2 regions of the Roseibium sp. AWQ4_254 genome follow, and region 1 is predicted to be linked to the other one. Evidence: predicted binding sites of a transcription regulator. Region 1 holds the regulator's gene; the other holds the start of a gene.
The links. The regulator LexA, encoded in region 1, represses DNA repair genes until DNA is damaged. The targets are predictions, from matches to a motif close to TGTTCNNNNTGTGTTCNG.
Positions count from the first base shown of each region.

Region 2: recA (recombinase RecA) is a predicted target of LexA. The motif match lies at 4,348-4,365, and genes of this name have one in related genera.

Region 1 is NZ_JBSWYH010000021.1:66,083-75,766, reverse strand. Features, by position in the region: gene ACXAIC_RS16705 (acyl-CoA synthetase) at 1-296, shown strand, start outside; gene ACXAIC_RS16700 (hypothetical protein) at 293-1,162, shown strand; gene lexA (transcriptional repressor LexA) at 1,924-2,634, shown strand; gene ACXAIC_RS16690 (ComEC/Rec2 family competence protein) at 2,639-5,062, opposite strand; gene gltX (glutamate--tRNA ligase) at 5,201-6,625, shown strand; gene gltA (citrate synthase) at 6,853-8,145, shown strand; gene ACXAIC_RS16675 (methyl-accepting chemotaxis protein) at 8,559-9,684, shown strand, end outside.
Region 2 is NZ_JBSWYH010000001.1:391,659-401,342, forward strand. Features, by position in the region: gene ACXAIC_RS01725 (DUF6384 family protein) at 1-339, opposite strand, end outside; gene ACXAIC_RS01730 (cell surface protein) at 403-1,608, opposite strand; gene ACXAIC_RS01735 (pseudouridine-5'-phosphate glycosidase) at 2,023-2,961, opposite strand; gene ACXAIC_RS01740 (carbohydrate kinase family protein) at 3,052-4,011, opposite strand; gene recA (recombinase RecA) at 4,416-5,486, shown strand; gene alaS (alanine--tRNA ligase) at 5,893-8,550, shown strand; gene ACXAIC_RS01755 (hypothetical protein) at 8,775-8,900, opposite strand; gene ACXAIC_RS01760 (cyclic nucleotide-gated ion channel) at 9,097-9,684, shown strand, end outside.

The DNA.
Region 1 (9,684 bases):
CGAATGTCTATCCGAAGGAGATCGAGGAAATTCTTCTCACCCATCCGGCGATCTCGGAAGTGGCCATTCTCGGAATTCCCGATCCGCATTGGGGAGAGACCGGCCTTGCCGTCTGTGTGGCGCAGACCGGGCAGCAGGTTCAAGATGCGGAGCTGACAGAGTTTCTGACCGGCAAGATCTCCCGATACAAGATGCCCGCGCGCTATCTCTTTGTGGATGCGATGCCGACCAGCGCCTATGGCAAAGTCACGAAGAAACTGGTTCGGGACGTCCTGACCAGCCGGGGCCTGATATGAGACGGCCAGCACCGTCAGCCCTTGCCGATATCCGCCATCCGGGCCCTGCCGCGGCCGACAGGCGCCCCTTTGCGCTCTGCGACGCCATTCCGATAGCGGTTCCCGTGCCCGCCGGCACACCGCTCCTGACCAATCTTGGCGTGTGGGCTGCTGCGTCCGGCTTTTCCTCCGCCGTTCTGGATCTGTCCGGCCTCCCCCTCTCGGCCTTCGACTACGTCATGCCCGACCGGGCCATCGACGACCGGCACGCCGCCTGGTACAGCGACACCCACCACTCCGCCGCTGCTGTCCTTGAGGAGGCTGTCGCCATCCTGGGTTGGAAGGACGGGAGCTGGTTCGCCCATATTCACGGCTTCTGGCAGGACGGGAACAAGCAACGCCTCGGCCACCTGCAGCCCCACACGCTGACGGCCACGCAGGACATCACGGTCTCCGGCTGGGGCCTCAGGGGCGCGCGGTTCGAGGCGGAGCTGGACCCGGAAACCGAATTCACGCTGTTCCGGACCAGGACAGAGGACAGCGCCTCCCCGCGGCCAACGCATAATGCACTGATCACGACCCTCGCCCCGTTTGAGGACCTGTCCACCAGCATCGAAAGCCTGGCAGCCACACTTGGCCCTGGCCCCTATTGCGTTTACGGCCTCGGCAGCCTTGCCGGAGCCCGGTTCACCGACAGCGCGCCCATGACAGGCCTGATTTCCGAAATCCTGTTGCGCCCGGGAGCTGGAGCGGAAAAAGGAACACCGCCCGCTGTCCCGGTCCGCTGCGCGGACCTGACCGGTGCTCTCTTTGAGGGTATACTTGTCCCCGGCGGCGCGCCGACGCTGGTAACGTGCGAGCTGCTGATCGTCAGGGAGAACGGATGACCCCGACTTGAAACGCCGGTTTCCAAAGCGCACAAGTGTACGCACCGGACTTAAATGGCACGGGCCGAATTTCATCGGCACCAGAAAGTCTTGTCCGGGAAAATGCGGAATTTCGCGGTTCTAATTGTCAGGAGTAGCTGGTTTTCAATCCGGACTTCTATAAAACGTAGAAATAGGGAAAAGACGTTGAAGCGCGGAAACCTTGGGGGGCATTTCCAAAGCAAGACAGTCCTACTGGATTATTCGTTCCGTGGCATGCGTGGCACACGGTTTTCAAGACTGTATCCGGTTCGTTGTCAGTGTCATCTTTAAAAATTTTCGAATAAGTTTGTCCGTTGTTCGGACAACCAAGTTTTAGGAAGTCTGGGCAGCTTCGTGCAGGTGTCTGCGGCTACACAACATCTATTGCAATCAGACAACACAACAGCACCCCATGACCAAATCTCTGCGCCGCCGACGCAGACTATTCTGTAGTGAAGAATTGAGCCAGCGGAGCAAAACGGGGCCAATTGCCCGATGAATGCAAAAGTTCCCGATTTTCAGTCCGGAGCACCATTCATCGTACGGTTGAGTTTTGTCATGCCGCCCAGCCAGCGATCAATACGGCCAAAAGTGCAACTGCCAGTGCCGTTTTACTCTGACAGATCCACAAGTGGCCCGGCAGAACAGTAAGAGAACATTTACGCTTGCGGAACACAATGAGAACAGGTAATGTGTTCTTGATTTGTACCAGAACCTTCTCATGGTCAAGGAATGCCGATATGCTGACGCGCAAGCAGTATGAACTGCTCATGTTCATTCATGAAAGACTGAAAGAAACCGGTGTTCCGCCGTCCTTTGATGAAATGAAGGACGCTCTCGACCTCAGGTCGAAGTCCGGTATTCACCGGCTGATCACGGCTCTGGAAGAACGCGGCTTCATCCGCCGCCTGCCGAACCGGGCCCGCGCCATGGAAGTGGTCCGGCTGCCGGATTCCATTGCACCGGGCCTCGGCGCCCCCCGCCAGCGTGGCAGCTTTTCCCCGGAAGTCATCGAAGGGTCTCTTGGCAAGCCGGAACCGGCTCGCCCTGCACCGGAGCCTGAAGTGGCGGGAACGGAGATTCCAGTCATGGGGCGCATTGCCGCCGGGGTGCCGATCGAAGCGATTCAGACCCACAGCCATTCCATCACAGTGCCGCCGGAACTTCTCGGCAAGGGCGAACATTATGCTCTGGAAGTGCGCGGCGATTCCATGATCGAGGCCGGTATTCTGGACGGCGACACCGTGCTGATCCGCCGCACGGAAAGCGCCGATAGCGGCGATATCGTGGTGGCGCTGGTGGATGATGAAGAGGCCACCTTGAAGCGGCTGCGCAAGAAAGGCGCCTCAATTGCCCTGGAAGCTGCCAATCCCGCTTACGAAACCCGCATTTTCGGCCCCGGCCGGGTGCGTGTTCAAGGACGGCTTGTCGCCCTCTTCCGCCAATATTGACCGTTTAGCCACCTCCCTGGCGCAGGCTGGTACGCGTCACCTTCCCCGCCCGGTTCCACGGACGGGGCTCCTTTTGAAGCGCAAACTGGATGTCCGTGACAGCCAGTACCCGTGTTTTCAGCGCATTGGGGGCAGATGCCTGATCCTCTCTTTCCCGTTTCCGGGTTCCCTGCCCTTCCGGCACAGCCTCTTCCATGGCCGGGGAAGCGGCGCGCGCCAGCCAGATCGAAACAGCACCGCGCGCATGGCGCAGGGATTTGTCAATCACAAGGGGAGCAGAACAGGATTGGGGCGCGACCAGATCGCTCACGACCAAATCAGCCCATCGGCAATCCATTTCAAATGCCTCAGGCCTCTTTGTGAGAGCCAGTTTGAGAGGCCTGTGCTCGAAGCCGTCAGGCACGTGCGCCCCGGCCACTTGATAGGCACGTATCACGCAGCCGCCGGGATCACAGGCGATTTGAGGCGCTTTCATCCTGCGCGATTTAATTTCGCCCTCTGGAACTCCCTCCGTCTGAAACCAGATATCACCAGCAAAACTGTCCCGGCGGGCAAACCAGCGCAAATCCCCAATCCGGTCCCGGGCTGCGAGCTTGTTTCCGGAAGCGGCAATCTGGATGTCCGGCGGCCGGCTGACCTGCACAAGCACCAGGCCAAGGATCAGGGGCCCAAAGGCCAGGCAGCGCCACCGGCCCGGCAGCAGCAGCACGCCGAACAGGGCAGCTGAAAAAGCCAGCATCTCCGGCAGACCAATCCGGCCAATGGCGCCTGCAGCTCCACTAAGATCAGACACGAAGCCCGCCACATCAAGAAGCAACCTGACACCAAAGGCCATCAGGCTGAGGGGCACAGAGGCCAAGCCAAACGGCATCAGAACAAGCGACAGAACCCCCATGGGCATGACCAGCAAGGTGAAGATCGGCATGCCGAGCACGTTTCCCAGAAGCCCCAGGGGGGCTATGCGCCCAAAATGATGGGCGGCAATGATCCCGGTTGCCAGTCCGGCCACCAGCGCTGTGACAGCCAGCCCCAACGACCAGCGCAGGGTAGACCGGGCAAGCTGCAGCAAAGGCCTGCCCCCATTGTGGGTCTGGCGAATCAGCGGATCCGGTCGGTTCCGCCAGAGCTCGTAAACCGCCACGAGGCAGATCACCGCGGCAAAGGACATTTGAAAACCTGGAAAAAGCAGCCTCTCAGGCGCCAGACCCAGCAGGAAAAGCGCAGCCAGCGCGACACTGCGCAAGGTTAGCCCCCGGCGGCCGGTCAGAACGCCCAGAAAGACGAGACCTATCATCAAAAACGACCGCTGGGTAGCAATCGATGCCCCGGACAGAACCAGATAAAAGACCGCTGCCGCCAGCGCCAGCACTGCGGCGATCTTGTGAATTGGCCAGCGCAGGGCAACTGGCGGGAAAAGGGCCAGAAGAAAAAGCACCGCGCCATAGGTGCCACCAGCAAAGAGCGCCATATGCAATCCCGAAATTGCAAGAATATGGGCAAGCCCCGCCGCGCGAAGGTTCTCTTCCTGCGGCTCCGAAATACCGCTCCTGTCGCCCACAAGCAGCGCCACAACAAGACCCGCCTCCGGCCTGCCCCCCAGGATTTTTGTGATCCTGTTTGCAAACCAGCTGCGCATCTCCCCGACAACGGCGGTTAGACGCAGCCCCGCAGGCAGGGATTGCGCCTCCAGAACCTCCGGCACGCCAAAACTGAACCCGGTAGCCCCGATCTGCGAAAAATAGGCCCGGAGGGAAAAGTCATATCCTCCCGGCACAACCGGCCCAGCCGGAGGAAACAGACGGGCTTTGAGACGGACCAAAGTTCCGGTTCGCGCCGGGCTCGCTGCCGGTATCCGGACCCTTACCTTTTTCGGAAAGACGACCGCCCCGGACGATTTGCCGTTGACAGACGTCACCTCAAGCACAACCCGCACTCCAGAGGCCCGCGTTTCACGGGAGACAACGGTCCCTGTGAGCGTCGCAATCATGGGTTCTCCAAGGCGCGGCGCTGCGACAAAGGCTGTCCGCACGGCTCCGCTGGTCGCACCGGCCAGAAAAGACACAAGCAGCACCATAATAGGCCCAAGCCCCCGTGTGCGTTGCATTTTGAATGCCGCAAGACACGCCAGGGCGAGGACACCCGCAAGCGCGGGCCAGAAGGGTTCTTGAGGCAGTCCCATATAGACCGCTATGCCGGCCGCGAAGGCAAAAGCGGTCCAGAGCAGCCCACGCTCCTGCCAATAAGAACCGGACTGGGCCGGCCGTTTCGCCGTAAAACGCGCGAGCCAAATCCACAGATCGGCACCGGGATCAGCTGCCTTGCCAGTGGCCGTCTCTTTCTGGCGCGCACCTGCAGCTACAGACGTATGAGCTTTCGGCGTCCCGGAAAGACTTTTGAGGTCTTCGTGCGGTGCGTTCTCGTCCGCCACTGCTCCGCTCCCCTTCAGCCTGGCTTCGAGAAACCGACAAGCCTATTTAGCCGCGCCAAAGCCTGTGATAAGACCGCGCCACACACGCAGTGCGCCCCGCGCGCTCACCTTATTGATGAGATTTTCAAAAAAAGCACCATGGCACAAGAGATCGTCACGCGCTTCGCACCGTCCCCGACCGGGTTCCTTCACATTGGGGGCGCCCGCACGGCCCTGTTCAACTGGCTGTTCGCCAAACATCATGGCGGCAAGATGCTGCTCCGGATCGAGGACACCGATCGGGCCCGCTCGACCCAGGAGGCCGTGGACGCTTTGGTCGATGGCCTCACCTGGCTTGGCCTTGACTGGGACGGCGACGCGATTTCCCAGTATTCGCGTGCCGGTCGCCACAAGGAAGCGGTGGAGCAGATGCTGGCTAATGGCACCGCCTACCGATGCTACTCGCCCCCCGAAGAGGTCGAGGCGATGCGGGAAAAGGCCCGCGCTGAAGGCCGCCCGCCCCGCTATGACGGCACCTGGCGCGACCGGCCAGCCTCAGAAGCGCCGGACGGAATCGATCCGGTGATCCGCCTCAAGGCTCCCCAGGACGGCGAAACGGTCGTTGAGGATCTGGTGCAGGGCCGCGTGGTCATTCCGAACAAGGATCTCGACGATCTTGTACTCATGCGCTCGGACGGAACCCCCACCTACATGTTGGCAGTTGTCGTGGATGACCATGACATGGGTATCACTCACATTATCCGCGGCGTCGATCATCTGACCAATGCGGCCCGTCAAACACTGATCTTTCAGGCCCTGGGCTGGACCGTACCCGCCATGGCCCATATTCCATTGATCCATGGCCCGGACGGGGCCAAGCTTTCAAAGCGCCATGGGGCCACAGGCGCCGAAGCCTACCGCGCCATGGGGTATCTGCCGCAGGCGATGCGCAACTACCTTGCGCGCCTCGGCTGGAGCCACGGGGATGAAGAAATCATGGCGCTGGACGACATGATCCGCTGGTTCGGGATGGACGCTGTTGGCCAGTCCGCCGCCCGCTTTGATTTCAAGAAGCTGGAAAACCTGAACGGGCATTATATGCGCGCAACACCGGATACGGAGCTTCTGGATCATTGGAGGGTCTATCTCCAGCATGCTGAAGATGGCGCTGCCGTACTGGACTGGATGGCGCTGGAGGCCAACCGGGCCACCGCCCTTGCTGCGTTGCCCGGATTGAAAGAACGTGCCAAGACGCTGGTTGAATTGACAGAAAGCGCTTCTTATCTTTGGCGGCAGAGGCCGCTGCAGACAGATGAAAAGGCAGACAAAATTCTCACCGATGACGCCCGCACCCTTTTGGGCGAGCTCGGCGTTGCGCTCAAGGACGTGTCTGACTGGACGGCCGAAGCCCTGGAATCAACCGTAAAAGCTTATGCGGAGCAAAAAGACCTTAAACTCGGGAAAGTTGCCCAGCCACTGCGCGCAGCCCTGACAGGCCGGGGCACGTCACCGGGAATCTATGACGTTCTGATTGCCCTCGGCCGGCAGGAATCGCTCGACCGGATCCAGGATCAGGCGGCCTAAGGCTTTCCGAAGCGAAAGCCTTTTCAACGCGGTGCCGCCTTCACACCTGGCGGCACGCGTAAAACTGGTCTTTGACCAAAGCGTTACACGGGCCTGCTTGCGGCACTGCGGCAAATGGGCTACGCAAGACGCGAGTTTTCTAAAGAGCCGTCCGGCAGGATCCTGGCAAACGCGGTTTGCGGGACACACTCTGGAGGGCAAACCAGGATAAATGAAGGGGTTTCTGTATGGCCGACAACAACGCCAAGCTCAACGTCGGTGGCGCCGACCACGATTTCGACGTTTTTGACGGATCCATCGGACCGTCGGTCGTGAACATCTCGTCCTTGTACAAGGACACTGGCATGTTCACCTATGACCCGGGCTTTACCTCAACCGCATCTTGCGAATCCAAGATCACCTATATCGACGGCGACGAAGGCACCCTTCTTTACCGCGGATACCCGATCGAACAGCTTGCCGATCATGGCGACTTTCTGGAATCCTGCTACTTGCTGCTTTACGGCGAACTGCCGACCAAGGTCCAAAAGGACGATTTCGTTCAGCGTGTGACCTATCACACCATGATCCACGAGCAGATGAACCGGTTCTTCTCCGGGTTCCGCCGGGACGCGCACCCGATGGCCATCATGGTCGGAACCGTTGGCGCCCTGTCCGCGTTCTACCACGACTCCACAGACATCACCGACCCGCATCAGCGCATGGTGGCGTCCCTGCGCATGATCGCCAAGATGCCAACCATCGCAGCCATGGCCTATAAATATCATATCGGCCAGCCCTTCGTTTATCCGCGCAATGATCTCGGCTACGCCGCCAATTTCTTGCATATGTGTTTTGCGGTGCCGTGCGAGGAGTACAAGGTCAATCCGGTACTGGCCCGCGCCATGGACCGCATCTTCATCCTGCATGCGGACCATGAGCAGAACGCGTCCACCTCCACCGTGCGCCTTGCCGGCTCCTCCGGTGCCAACCCGTTTGCCTGTATCGCGGCCGGCATTGCCTGCCTGTGGGGACCGGCCCATGGCGGCGCCAACGAGGCGGCACTCAACATGCTGTCGGAGATCGGGTCCGTTGATCGCATCCCGGAATTTGTCGCCCGTGCCAAGGACAAGGACGATCCGTTCCGTCTGATGGGCTTCGGCCACCGGGTCTACAAAAACTATGACCCACGCGCGCGCATCATGCAGAAAACCACCCATGAGGTGTTGGGCGAGCTTGGTATCAAGGACGACCCTCTTCTGGACGTTGCCATCGAGCTGGAAAAAATCGCGCTCAACGATGAGTATTTCATCGAGAAAAAGCTCTACCCGAATATCGACTTCTATTCCGGTATCACATTGCGCGCGCTCGGCTTCCCGACAACGATGTTCACCGTACTGTTCGCTCTGGCCCGCACCGTCGGCTGGATCGCCCAGTGGAAGGAAATGGTGGAAGATCCGTCCCAGCGCATCGGCCGTCCGCGCCAGCTTTACACCGGGGCGACCAAGCGGGACTACACGCCGATCGATCAGCGCCGCTAATCTTTCAAACGAAAAGTTTTGAGAACAGTCTGACGCAAAATTCAAACGCCCTTCGGTGCTTCCGGAGGGCGTTTTGCCTTAAGGGAATGGAAAACACTTTCCAATCAGAGCTGCCGCAGACCGGAAGAGCACCTCCGAAAATACGCCACCAAACTTCGACCAGGATCAGGCTAAAAACAAAAGCAAGTCGAATACATCACGAATACGCAAAAAACCGCTCGAAGCGTAAAGTAAAAACTTGTTTCAATTTAAATAAAACAATATAATATCTAGATTCCATTCAACGGAAGTGACTATTTTCTGCACAAATTAACAGCAAAAACACAAAATATACGGAATAATAACAAGTTAAATCCTAGCCTCGTATCCGCATTTATGACGATTAGAAGTGATATAAACTTCACGAGGGCGATATGGCTTTTTGGAAATATGCAACGGACGTCAAATTCGGTATCAAGGTCGGAGGAGGATTTGCAACTATAGTGGCTCTGACCGGCATTGTCGGTGGTGTCGGTGCCTATGGTGTGATGACGTTGTCGGACCGGATGCAGGTCGCCAAACAATCGACCTCCGTGATCGCCCAGCTTCAAAGCCTTGCTGGCAAGCGGGAAGAGTTTCTCACGCTCCGGACCCCTGCCGCAGCCAAAGCAGCGCTGCAGGATCTCGACCGGCTTGACCTTGAGCTTGTGCAGCTTGAGGGTCAGCTGTCCTCCTCCGGATCGGACACGAGCAAGGTCAGAGACGCAGCAAAGGCTGTTGCGCATTTCCGTAACGCTTTTCAAAAAGTCGTTTCTCTTGCCCGGACCCAGACCGAAAAACGGGAGGAGCTGGAAAGCTCCTTGAAAGACCTGGAAAAGGTGGCCACCGCGATTCTGGCAAAAGCCAGTGACGCACGGCACAAGGTTAGTGACCGGGACGCGAAAGCCCGCAAGACAATTCTGTCCGCCAACAAGGCCGGAGAAGCCACATCAGACTACCTGGAAGAAGTGCTTCAATTACAGAACCAATTTGCCGATGCCAAGAACAACAAGGCGGAACTAGCCAAGATCGAGGCAGGCCTGAAGGCGTTGCTGCCGGATGCAGTCAGCATGACCGCCACCTCTGTGGATGGAATTGATAAGGCCGATTTTGAAAAACTGCGCACCGATACAGAGGCGGCCATCGGCACAGTGACCAAGCTTATGGCCTCCAAAGACTATATCGAGATCTTTGATCTGACCGATGCTGCCAAACTGCAACTCAGCGATCTGGTGAAAAGCCTCAAGAAAATCGGCACAAAGCTCTCAGTGGCGATCCAGACTGTCAACAAACAGGCAGATGACATCAACCGCCACTTCTATGTGGCTGATGACGTCGCAAACACGGTTATGCGCCTTGAAACCAATGCCAACGCGGTCAAGGCGTCCGCCTTCCACTTCATCATCTCACCGGACAGGCATGCGCAGCAAGTTGTCTCCAAAGGCCTGGCCGATCTGACCGGCCTGACAACACGGCTGGAAAAGAGCGCCAGCAGCTTTCCAGACATTGCCAAGAAAGTAT
Region 2 (9,684 bases), on a different contig from region 1:
CACGATCAGCACGGCGGTGGCGGCCGCCAGCCATTTCGACCAGGTGCTGCGGGAAATGTAGATCATGGCCAGGCTGCGCTGCAGGCCGGCCTTGGGCGGGACATAGACGAACCGGTCGCGCTTGAGATCCTCAACGCCTGCTTTCAGGATATGGTCCGGAACCTCGATCCCCTGGGACGCATAGACCTGGCGCAGACGCTCCACCATGGCGGCGTCGCGGTCATCGGCTTTCAGTTCCCGCGCAATCTGGCCCTCTTCGTGGCGCAGCGTGTCGACCACGTCCATCGCCATCATCAGATCATCGAGGGGAGCGTCAGATGTGTCTGCCCTGCTGTCCATCAAAACCTGTCTTTTGTGAAAGGGAAAAGGGCCGGTGGAGCACCGGCCCGAAACCGGCCTTTGTTAGAGCCCCTGACCCTGGGCGGTCAGTTTGGCCAGACGGCGTTTGCCATCCTCAACCGCCGAGCGGATCTCTTCGGAATTCTTGGTCGACATCTCGCGCATTTCGGTGATGATCTCCCGGGACTGAACCTGGAAATTGACGACTGAATCCACCAGTTTCTTGACCGAGGCGGCCGCCACGGTCGGTCCGTATCCGGCTTTCAGGGCTTCCTGCTGCACAGCGTCGCCGATTTCGGCCAGGGTTTCCAGGCTTTTGTTGATGCCGTCCTTCATCGCGTTCAGCGTTTCGGTCGATTCATGCAGGCCCTGCAGTCCGGTGAAGGACGCGTTAAGGGCAGTCAGAACGGATTCGTTGGTGGAGAAGAAGCTGACGGACTGGGCATAGACGCGCTCCTTGGCATTGGTGGTCTGCACCAGCCGGGCCATAATCACTTCTGAGGTGTTGTAGCCGATGGTCAGATTGTCCGACAGATCCTTGGCGATCTGGTAGCGCTTTTCCTCGTCCTGCATTTCGCGCATGCGTTCATCGCGCGCCAGTTCCAGGCGGGCCTTCTGGGCCGGATCATCGCCCGCATAGGCTTCGACCTCGCCGGAGGCGGCTTCCAGGGCCTTTTTCTTGCCGCCCAGCGTTTCGGTGGCCATGTTGAGCAGCTCCAGCGCGGTCACCTCGGCCTGTTTCAGTGCGCCGCGGAAATCCCGGTACGCTTCCAGGATTGTCTGCTCCCGTTCAATCTGGTCCTTGGTGGCGCTGGCCACCTCCTTATAGGTGCTGCGAATATCCTGGAACCGGTCGGAAATCGTGCCCCGGCGCATGTCGCGCCATGTGTTGGCAAGGTTTTCGGTGAAGGAGATCTTGCCGTCGGCCAGCTGGTCAACCAGCGCCTTGGCATCGTCCCGGATCGAATTGAACGCGTTGGTGATGTCTTCATAGCGCTCTCCAATGTCCATCTGCTGGACCTGGGTGCGCACGACTTCGTTGAAATTGGAGGCCTGGCTGAGGGGCCGCGAGATCACCAGAACCTTGTCCGGCGACAGGTCGGAGATCTGTTCCAGCAGGGCATTGATCGGCGCATCGGTTTCCGACTGCGGCGTGATGCCGATGTCCCGCAAGGTGGAGAGCGCCCGGTCAAGGTATTGAAGCGGCGAAAACCCGCCTGCCGGGGCTGTTTTCGGGGTGCTGTCTTGGGCTGCGGACGCATCTGTCATAGTCTGGCCTCCTTGTGGGCAACGGCTCTGCCTTCTGGGGCAAGTCTAATGGGTCTGCCCGGCCGTTCCCGTTCCTGTCAATTCATGCCGTCAGTAAGGGCAGGCTAACGCCGCTCTGTCAACGGCTTAGGGCCCCTGCGATTGCCTCAAAGCCTCGAAGCCGTTCGGGCAGCTCCATCCTTAGGGGGAAATTGCGACAGAAACATATCGATGGCGCGTCTCAGGTCGGGCCAGCCTGGCAAGCCCTCCCGCATGGTGCGGGACCGCCGGTTTTCCTGCCGTTTGGCCCGTGTCAGCAGACCCGCTGTCTCCATCATTCAAGGGGCGCGCTCAGGCGCTGCCGTTTTGCGGCCAGCGGCGTGCTGTATTGTCCTGGCTTTTCCCGGGCACGGCGGAGACAAGGGGCCGGGGGCGTCAGGCCCCGGCAAGCGAGGTGGCGATTTTGGCTGCCAGACGGGCGTTGTTGCGCACGAGTGCGATATTCGTGTCAAGGCTGCGCCCATCGGTCAGATCCAAAATGGTTCCGAGCACGAAGGGGGTGACCTCCTTGCCGGTAATCCGCTCCGCCGCGGCTTTCTTAATGGCAGTGCTGATATAGCCAGCCATCTCGGCGCGCGGAATTTCGTCTGCCAGGGGCACCGGATTGGCAATCAGAACACCGCCATGATCCGTAAAGTTTTCGCGCATCTTCAGAAGATTGCTGATCTCGGCGGCGCTGGCGAGGCTGTAGGGAGCCTTGAGGCCGCTCTCGCGGGACCAGAAGGCTGGCAATTCTTCCGTGCCATAGGCAATGACGGGCACGCCCCGGGTTTCCAGCACTTCAAGGGTCTTGGGAATGTCGAGCAGAGCCTTGGCCCCCGCGCTGACAACACAGACCGGAGTGCGGCCGAGTTCATCCAGATCAGCGGAAATGTCGAAGCTCTCCTCAGCGCCCTTGTGAACGCCGCCGATGCCGCCGGTGGCAAACACCTGGATGCCGGCCAGATGGGCGGCCATCATGGTGGCTGCCACGGTGGTTGCTCCGAAAGCGCCGGTGGCAAGCGCGAAGGTGAGATCAGCGCGCGAGCATTTCATCACGGAACCGGCCTTGGCCAGCCGGTCGAGCTCCGCATCGCTCAAACCGATATGGATCTTGCCGTCCATGACCGCAATGGTTGCGGGCACCGCCCCTTCTGCGCGGATATCTGCTTCCACCTGCCGGGCGGTTTCCACATTTCGCGGAAACGGCATGCCATGGGTGATGATGGTGCTTTCCAGGGCAACGACCGGGGCGGAGCGGTCCAAAGCGGCGTGGACCTCGTCACTATAAACGAGAAGAGACTTCAGGGCGGCGGCGTCAGGTTTGCGTGTCACAGGGTCTGGCCTTCTTTGAAGAGGAAGCAGCAGCTTCGGTCTGCTGCCCTTTTGAGCGCTTTATAGGAGCCGGGCGCCGCAGCGCCAAGCTTACAATTTGTCCGTATGGTCAAATCTTTGGATCTGATCCCAGCGGAGCCCTTCGGCAAGGGCGCCTGTCGATTGCAGCGTCAGGGTTGCCGCCTGAAGGCCGCAGCGGGCGGCGGTGAGAAGACCGTGGCCCCGGGCCAGGGCCGCCAGAACGCCAGCTGTCAGGGCATCTCCAGCCCCGGTCACATCCACAATGGCGGTCTTGGGTGGCGCAAGACGGTGCAACACCCCTCCGGACGAGACCAGGGCCTCACGGCCGCCATCGGTCAGGACAAAAGCTTTCAGACCCTGCTGTGTGAGGGCGTTTGCCAGGGTGTCGGCGGGCAGGGTGTCCGCAAGGCCGGTCAAAGCGGCGGCTTCCCCCCGGTTCAGGGTCAGGCAGTCCAGCTCTGCCAACAGGCCTTTGAGCCTCGGGGCCTTGGCATTGGAGACCGCATTGGCGGTCAGGACCCCGCCGTGCTCGGGGCGGGAGCTGCGAATTTGCTGAACAAGAGCGTGCAGCATCGGTTCGGGCAAGTTGGCATCCAGCAGCCACAGAGGGGCAGGCGCCGTCCGTTGCAGCTCCTGTGCCAGGGCGGCGGCAAAAAAACCGGCCGGGGCTTCGCTCAAGACCTGGTCATCGACGCAGGCGGCCGCCAGGCTGCCATCAGGATCATGCAGGGCCAGATATTGCCCCGTCGCGCAGCCGGACCGGGTCTGAAAGGCCAGATCAAGGCCTTCTGCGGCCAGCAGCTCCTTCAAAAAAGCGGCGGCCCCATCGGTGCCGACCGCGCCGATGAGTGTGGTCGCAACCCCAAGACGGCAGGCGGCCCGGGCAATATTGGTGGCGACCCCGCCGGGTTTTGCGGTAAAGCGGGCCGGGGTTGAGGTGTCCCGGCAGATCCTCTCGCGGCCATGGGCGATCGTGTCATAGTGAACCGCGCCGATGGCAACCAGTCGCTGGGAAGGAAAGTCAGGCACGGGGATCGCTCTTCCGGTTTCTTTCAGGACGCACTTTAAGGGACGCCCGTGTCAGCAGCTGTCAGGTCTTTCTGACACGCGGTGTCGTTCGGTGATGTCGGGCCGCGCGGGATCAGCCACCGGCCACGCCGTGGGGCGGGCTATCAGATCCGGCCTGGCCGGGCAACCGTACCGGATCTTGGCTCCGGCCCGGGCGATTCTGGTTTGCCACGGGAAAATCGTATGTTTCCAGATTTTTCTAACGTAACGTAATTTTCTTTGTTGGCTTTAAGAACATATTGGAAACAAAGTTAAAATCCTGCTTTGAAAACAGATGCTTTTAGAAGATTGCAAAAAGAGAACAAATAAGGTACAAACCCTGTCATTGAAACAACGCGTCCGTCGTGGAATAAGGAGCGTGACCCATGTCGCAAAGTACACTTCGTCTCGTAGAAAGCAGCCAGATGGATAAGACAAAAGCGCTGGATGCAGCGCTCAGCCAGATCGAACGGGCCTTTGGCAAGGGCTCCATCATGCGGATGGGGCAGGGGCAGGCCGTTGAGATTCAAGCCGTCTCGACCGGGTCTCTCGGACTGGACATCGCTCTTGGGATCGGCGGGTTGCCGCGTGGCCGGATTGTGGAGATCTATGGACCGGAATCCTCCGGTAAGACAACGTTGGCCCTGCACACGGTGGCCGAGGCCCAGAAGGATGGGGGTATTTGCGCCTTTGTGGACGCGGAACACGCACTTGATCCGGTCTATGCGCGCAAGCTCGGCGTTGATATCGACAATCTCCTGATTTCCCAGCCCGATGCGGGCGAGCAGGCGCTGGAAATTGCCGACACGCTGGTGCGCTCCGGGGCAATCGACGTTCTGGTGATTGATTCCGTGGCCGCCTTGACCCCCAAGGCCGAACTGGAAGGTGAAATGGGCGACAGCCTGCCGGGCATGCAGGCACGTCTTATGAGCCAGGCGCTGCGCAAACTCACCGCGTCGATTTCCAAGTCCAACTGCATGGTGATCTTCATCAACCAGATCCGCATGAAGATCGGTGTGATGTTCGGATCTCCGGAAACGACGACCGGCGGCAACGCACTGAAGTTCTATGCTTCTGTCCGCCTCGATATCCGCCGGATCGGCTCTATCAAGGACCGGGACGAGGTGGTCGGTAACCAGACACGGGTAAAAGTGGTCAAAAACAAGCTGGCCCCGCCATTCCGTCAGGTTGAATTCGATATTGTCTATGGCGAGGGTGTGTCCAAGATGGGCGAGCTGATCGACCTGGGCGTGAAGGGCAATGTGGTGGAAAAGTCCGGCTCGTGGTTCTCCTATAACAGCCAGCGGCTTGGTCAGGGACGCGAGAATGCCAAGCAGTTCCTGAAGGACAATCCGGAAATTGCCGATGAAATAGAACTCGCGATTCGCCAGAATGCGGGCCTGATCGCTGAAGCGATCATTGACCCGGAAGGCGGGGACGAAGAGCAGGGCGACTGAGACCGCCAAAAGACGTGCTCTCAGACGCCCCTCGGCCCAGACGGGGGGCTGTCCTTACCCGTCATTTGCGGCGGGCGGACCGGGAACCCGGCTGAAAGATGTATCACCAAGAGGCAAAGCCCTTTCCGGACGGGAGAGGGCTTTTCTTTTGGCCGCCATCCAGACCGGCGCTGGGAGATCTGGAGGCAAGGTCAAAACACCCGGAAAGACCGGTGGAGCGCCTTTGCGGCAAGCGGAAGCCGTGGCTCCCGCCCCGCAGACTTGCCCAGAACGCATGCAACCGCTGGACAGGGTTTGAGCGCAAAGTTAAAAGGCTGTTCCGGCTGCGGGGCCTCAGGGGTTCTGTCCGGCTGGCTGACTTTCACTAGGCCCGATTTTCCGGGCAAGGACGTAATGCGAGACCCGAATGACCGGCGTAAATGAAATCCGCTCCACATTTCTGGACTATTTCAAGAAAAACGATCACGAAGTGGTCGAGTCCGGGCCTTTGGTTCCGCGCAATGATCCCACGCTGATGTTCGCCAATGCGGGCATGAACCAGTTCAAGAACGTGTTCACCGGTCTGGAGACCCGTCCCTATTCCCGGGCAGTCACCGCGCAGAAGGTGGTGCGGGCCGGCGGTAAGCACAACGATCTAGACAATGTCGGCTATACGGCCCGGCACCACACATTCTTTGAAATGCTGGGCAATTTTTCCTTTGGCGACTATTTCAAGGAACGGGCGATCGAGCTCGCCTGGGCCCTGATCACCAAGGAATATGGCCTGCCCAAGGACCGGCTGTTGGTCACGGTCTATTCCGAGGACGAGGCGGCGGCCGGGTTCTGGAAGAAGATTGCCGGGCTCGGCGACGACCGGATCATCCGTATTCCGACGTCGGACAATTTCTGGACCATGGGCGACACGGGCCCTTGCGGACCGTGTTCGGAAATCTTCTATGACCATGGCGATCACATCTGGGGCGGCCCTCCGGGCACGCCGGAAGAAGACGGGGACCGGTTCATCGAGATCTGGAACCTGGTTTTCATGCAATATGAGCAGACACCGGAAGCCAGGCTGGATCTGCCGCACCCCTCGATTGACACCGGAATGGGGCTTGAGCGGCTGGCTACCGTGCTGCAGGGTGTTCACAACAACTATGACATCGACCTCTTCCGGGCTCTGATTTCCGCCTCCGAACATGAAACCGGTGTTGAGGCTGAGGGCGATGCGCTTGGCAGCCACCGGGTGATTGCCGATCACCTGCGCTCCACCAGTTTCCTGATTGCAGATGGGGTTCTGCCTTCCAATGAAGGCCGTGGTTATGTGCTGCGCCGGATCATGCGCCGGGGCATGCGCCATGCGCATCTGCTCGGGGCCGGCGAGCCGCTGATGCACAAGCTGGTGCCGGCGCTGGTGCGGGAAATGGGCCGTGCCTATCCGGAACTCGGCCGGGCCGAGGACCTGATCACCGAAACTTTGAAACTGGAAGAAACCCGGTTCCGCAAGACCCTGGAGCGGGGCCTTGGCCTTTTGGATACGGCCACGGAAGACCTGTCGGCCGGTGGCCAGCTCGACGGCGAAACCGCTTTCAAGCTCTATGACACCTATGGCTTTCCGCTTGACTTGACCCAGGACGCCCTCAGGGCCCGGGACATTTCGGTTGATACGGACGGCTTTGACGCGGCCATGGACCGTCAGAAGGCGGAAGCCCGAGCGGCCTGGTCCGGATCGGGCGGGGCTGCGACCGAAGCCATCTGGTTTGCGCTGAAGGAAAAGCACGGTGCCACGGATTTCCTCGGCTATGAGACAGAGACTGCGGAAGGGGTTGTCGCAGCGCTCGTTGCAGATGACGCGGAAACGGTCAAACTGACGGCAGGCACCAGCGGCTTCCTGATCCTCAACCAGACGCCGTTTTACGGCGAGAGCGGTGGTCAGGTGGGCGATACTGGCAAGATGCTGGCCCCGGGCCTGCACATCACCGTGACCAACACCCAGAAAAAAGCTGACGGCCTGTTCGTGCACAGTGTCACGGTGGTCGAAGGCGAGGTTACGCCCGGCACGGCGCTGGAGCTGAAAGTCGACCCTGCCCGCCGTGGCGCTATCCGATCCAACCATTCCGCCACCCATCTGGTGCATGAGGCGCTGCGTGAGGTGCTGGGGTCCCATGTGGCCCAGAAGGGCTCTTTGGTGAGCCCGGAGCGCCTGCGTTTCGACTTCTCCCATCCCAAGCCGGTCAGCGATGCGGAACTGGCTGAAGTGGAAACCTTTGCCAACGAGATTGTCCTTCAGAATGCCCCGGTCGACACCCGCCTGATGGCTGTCGATGACGCCATTGAAGCCGGTGCCATGGCGCTGTTTGGCGAAAAATACGGTGAGGAAGTCCGGGTTGTGTCCATGGGCACGGCGCTGCACGGGGACAAGGCCGGCAAGCCTTATTCTCTGGAATTGTGCGGTGGCACACATGTTTCGCGTACGGGCGATATCGGCCTGGTGACGCTGGTCTCCGAAGGTGCGGTTGCCGCTGGTGTGCGCCGGATCGAGGCGTTAACTGGCCCAGAAGCCAGGGCCTATCTCGATGCCCAGGACAAGCGCATGCGCGGCCTGGCGGCACTGCTGAAGACCGGCGCCGATGAGGTTCCAGCCCGGGTGGCCCAGCTGGTGGACGAGCGGCGCAGGCTGGAAAAAGAGCTGGCGGATGCGAAGAAGAAACTTGCCATGGGCGGGGGCGGAGACGGGGCTGCGCCGGTCAAGGAGGCTGGTGCCTTCAAACTGATGGCGCGCACCGTAGAAGGCATCAACCCGAAAGATCTGAAGGGCATGGCGGATGAAGCCAAGACCCAGCTCGGTTCCGGCGTGGTTGTTTTGATCAATGTTGCCGAAGACGGCAAGGCGGCCATTGTCACGGCGGTCACCAAGGACCTGACCGGGACGGTCAGCGCGGTCGATCTGGTGCGGATCGGGTCGGAAGCCCTTGGCGGGCGTGGCGGCGGCGGCCGCCCGGATATGGCCCAGGCCGGGGGGCCGGACGGATCCAGGGCGGACGGCGCCATTGCCGCGATTGAAAGCCATTTGGCCGGGCTCTGAGACATTGGAGCCCGCTGGACGGTCTGCAGGATGAAGGTATGTTGCCGTGCCGGGGCCTTCGAGGCCCCGGCTTTTTTTTTGATTGTGTGAGTGGACCGCGCTTAGCCGGAGGGCAAACCGCTCTGTCTTTTGCGTTGACATCACGGATGTCAGGCAGCGAAAGACACATCCAGCCAAACGCGAGTTTTCTGTGGTCGACGGGGCTCTATCAATTGAGATTTGCCTCAATGGAGCCAGGCGGCTGCTGTCATGGCAAAGGCGGCGAGGGTTGTCGAGACAAGCAGCATTTTCAGGACCACATGATGCGGGGAGGTTTCCGCTGCGCGGGCCTTGTCGGTGTCAATCGTCATGATGGCTGTCCTTGGGTTTGTCGTGCCCACAAACTTTAGGTGAGGGCTGCGGCAATTTTTCCCAATCACGTTTTCAGCGCGGGCGCTCACGGCTTTGAGCAAATTGCGTGAAGGCTTTGGGGCCGTGGTGGATTTTGCGCTTGTCTCAACATCGGCTATTCAAACATGATGCGAATCTTTTTTCAGGGAGCACAGGGTGCAGGATAACAGCGTCAAGCGGATGCTTTACGAAGTGCTTGAAGACACGGGAAAACAACGGCTGGCTGCCCGTTCGCTGCGTCATTTTCTGGTGACCCTGATTGTGCTGAACCTGGTTCTGGCGGTTTTGGAAACGGTGCCGGAAATGCGCAACAGCTACGCGCCTCATCTGAAATTCATCCAGCTGGGCAGCGGTTTTGTGTTTCTGCTGGAATATGTGCTGCGCATATATGTTGCCGATCTGCATCCGCCCCTGCGCCGCTATGGTCCGGTCTGGTCCCGCCTGCGCTATGCGGTGCATCCCGATGCGGCGATTGACCTGATCGGTGCCCTGCCGCTGCTGTTTGTCCTGTTTCTGCCCAACCAGGCGGTGACTGTGGTTGTGGTGCTGCGGCTGCTCAGGTTCCTGAAGCTGGCGCGGTATTCCCCGGCGCTGCGCTCGCTGATTTCGGCGGTGGTGGGCGAGCGCAAGGCGTTGCTTGGCTCCAGCATGATCATCTTCGGGGTGATCCTGATGGCCGCAACGGTGATGTATCTGATCGAGCATGAGGCCCAGCCGGAGAAGTTCCGCAGCATTTTGCACGGC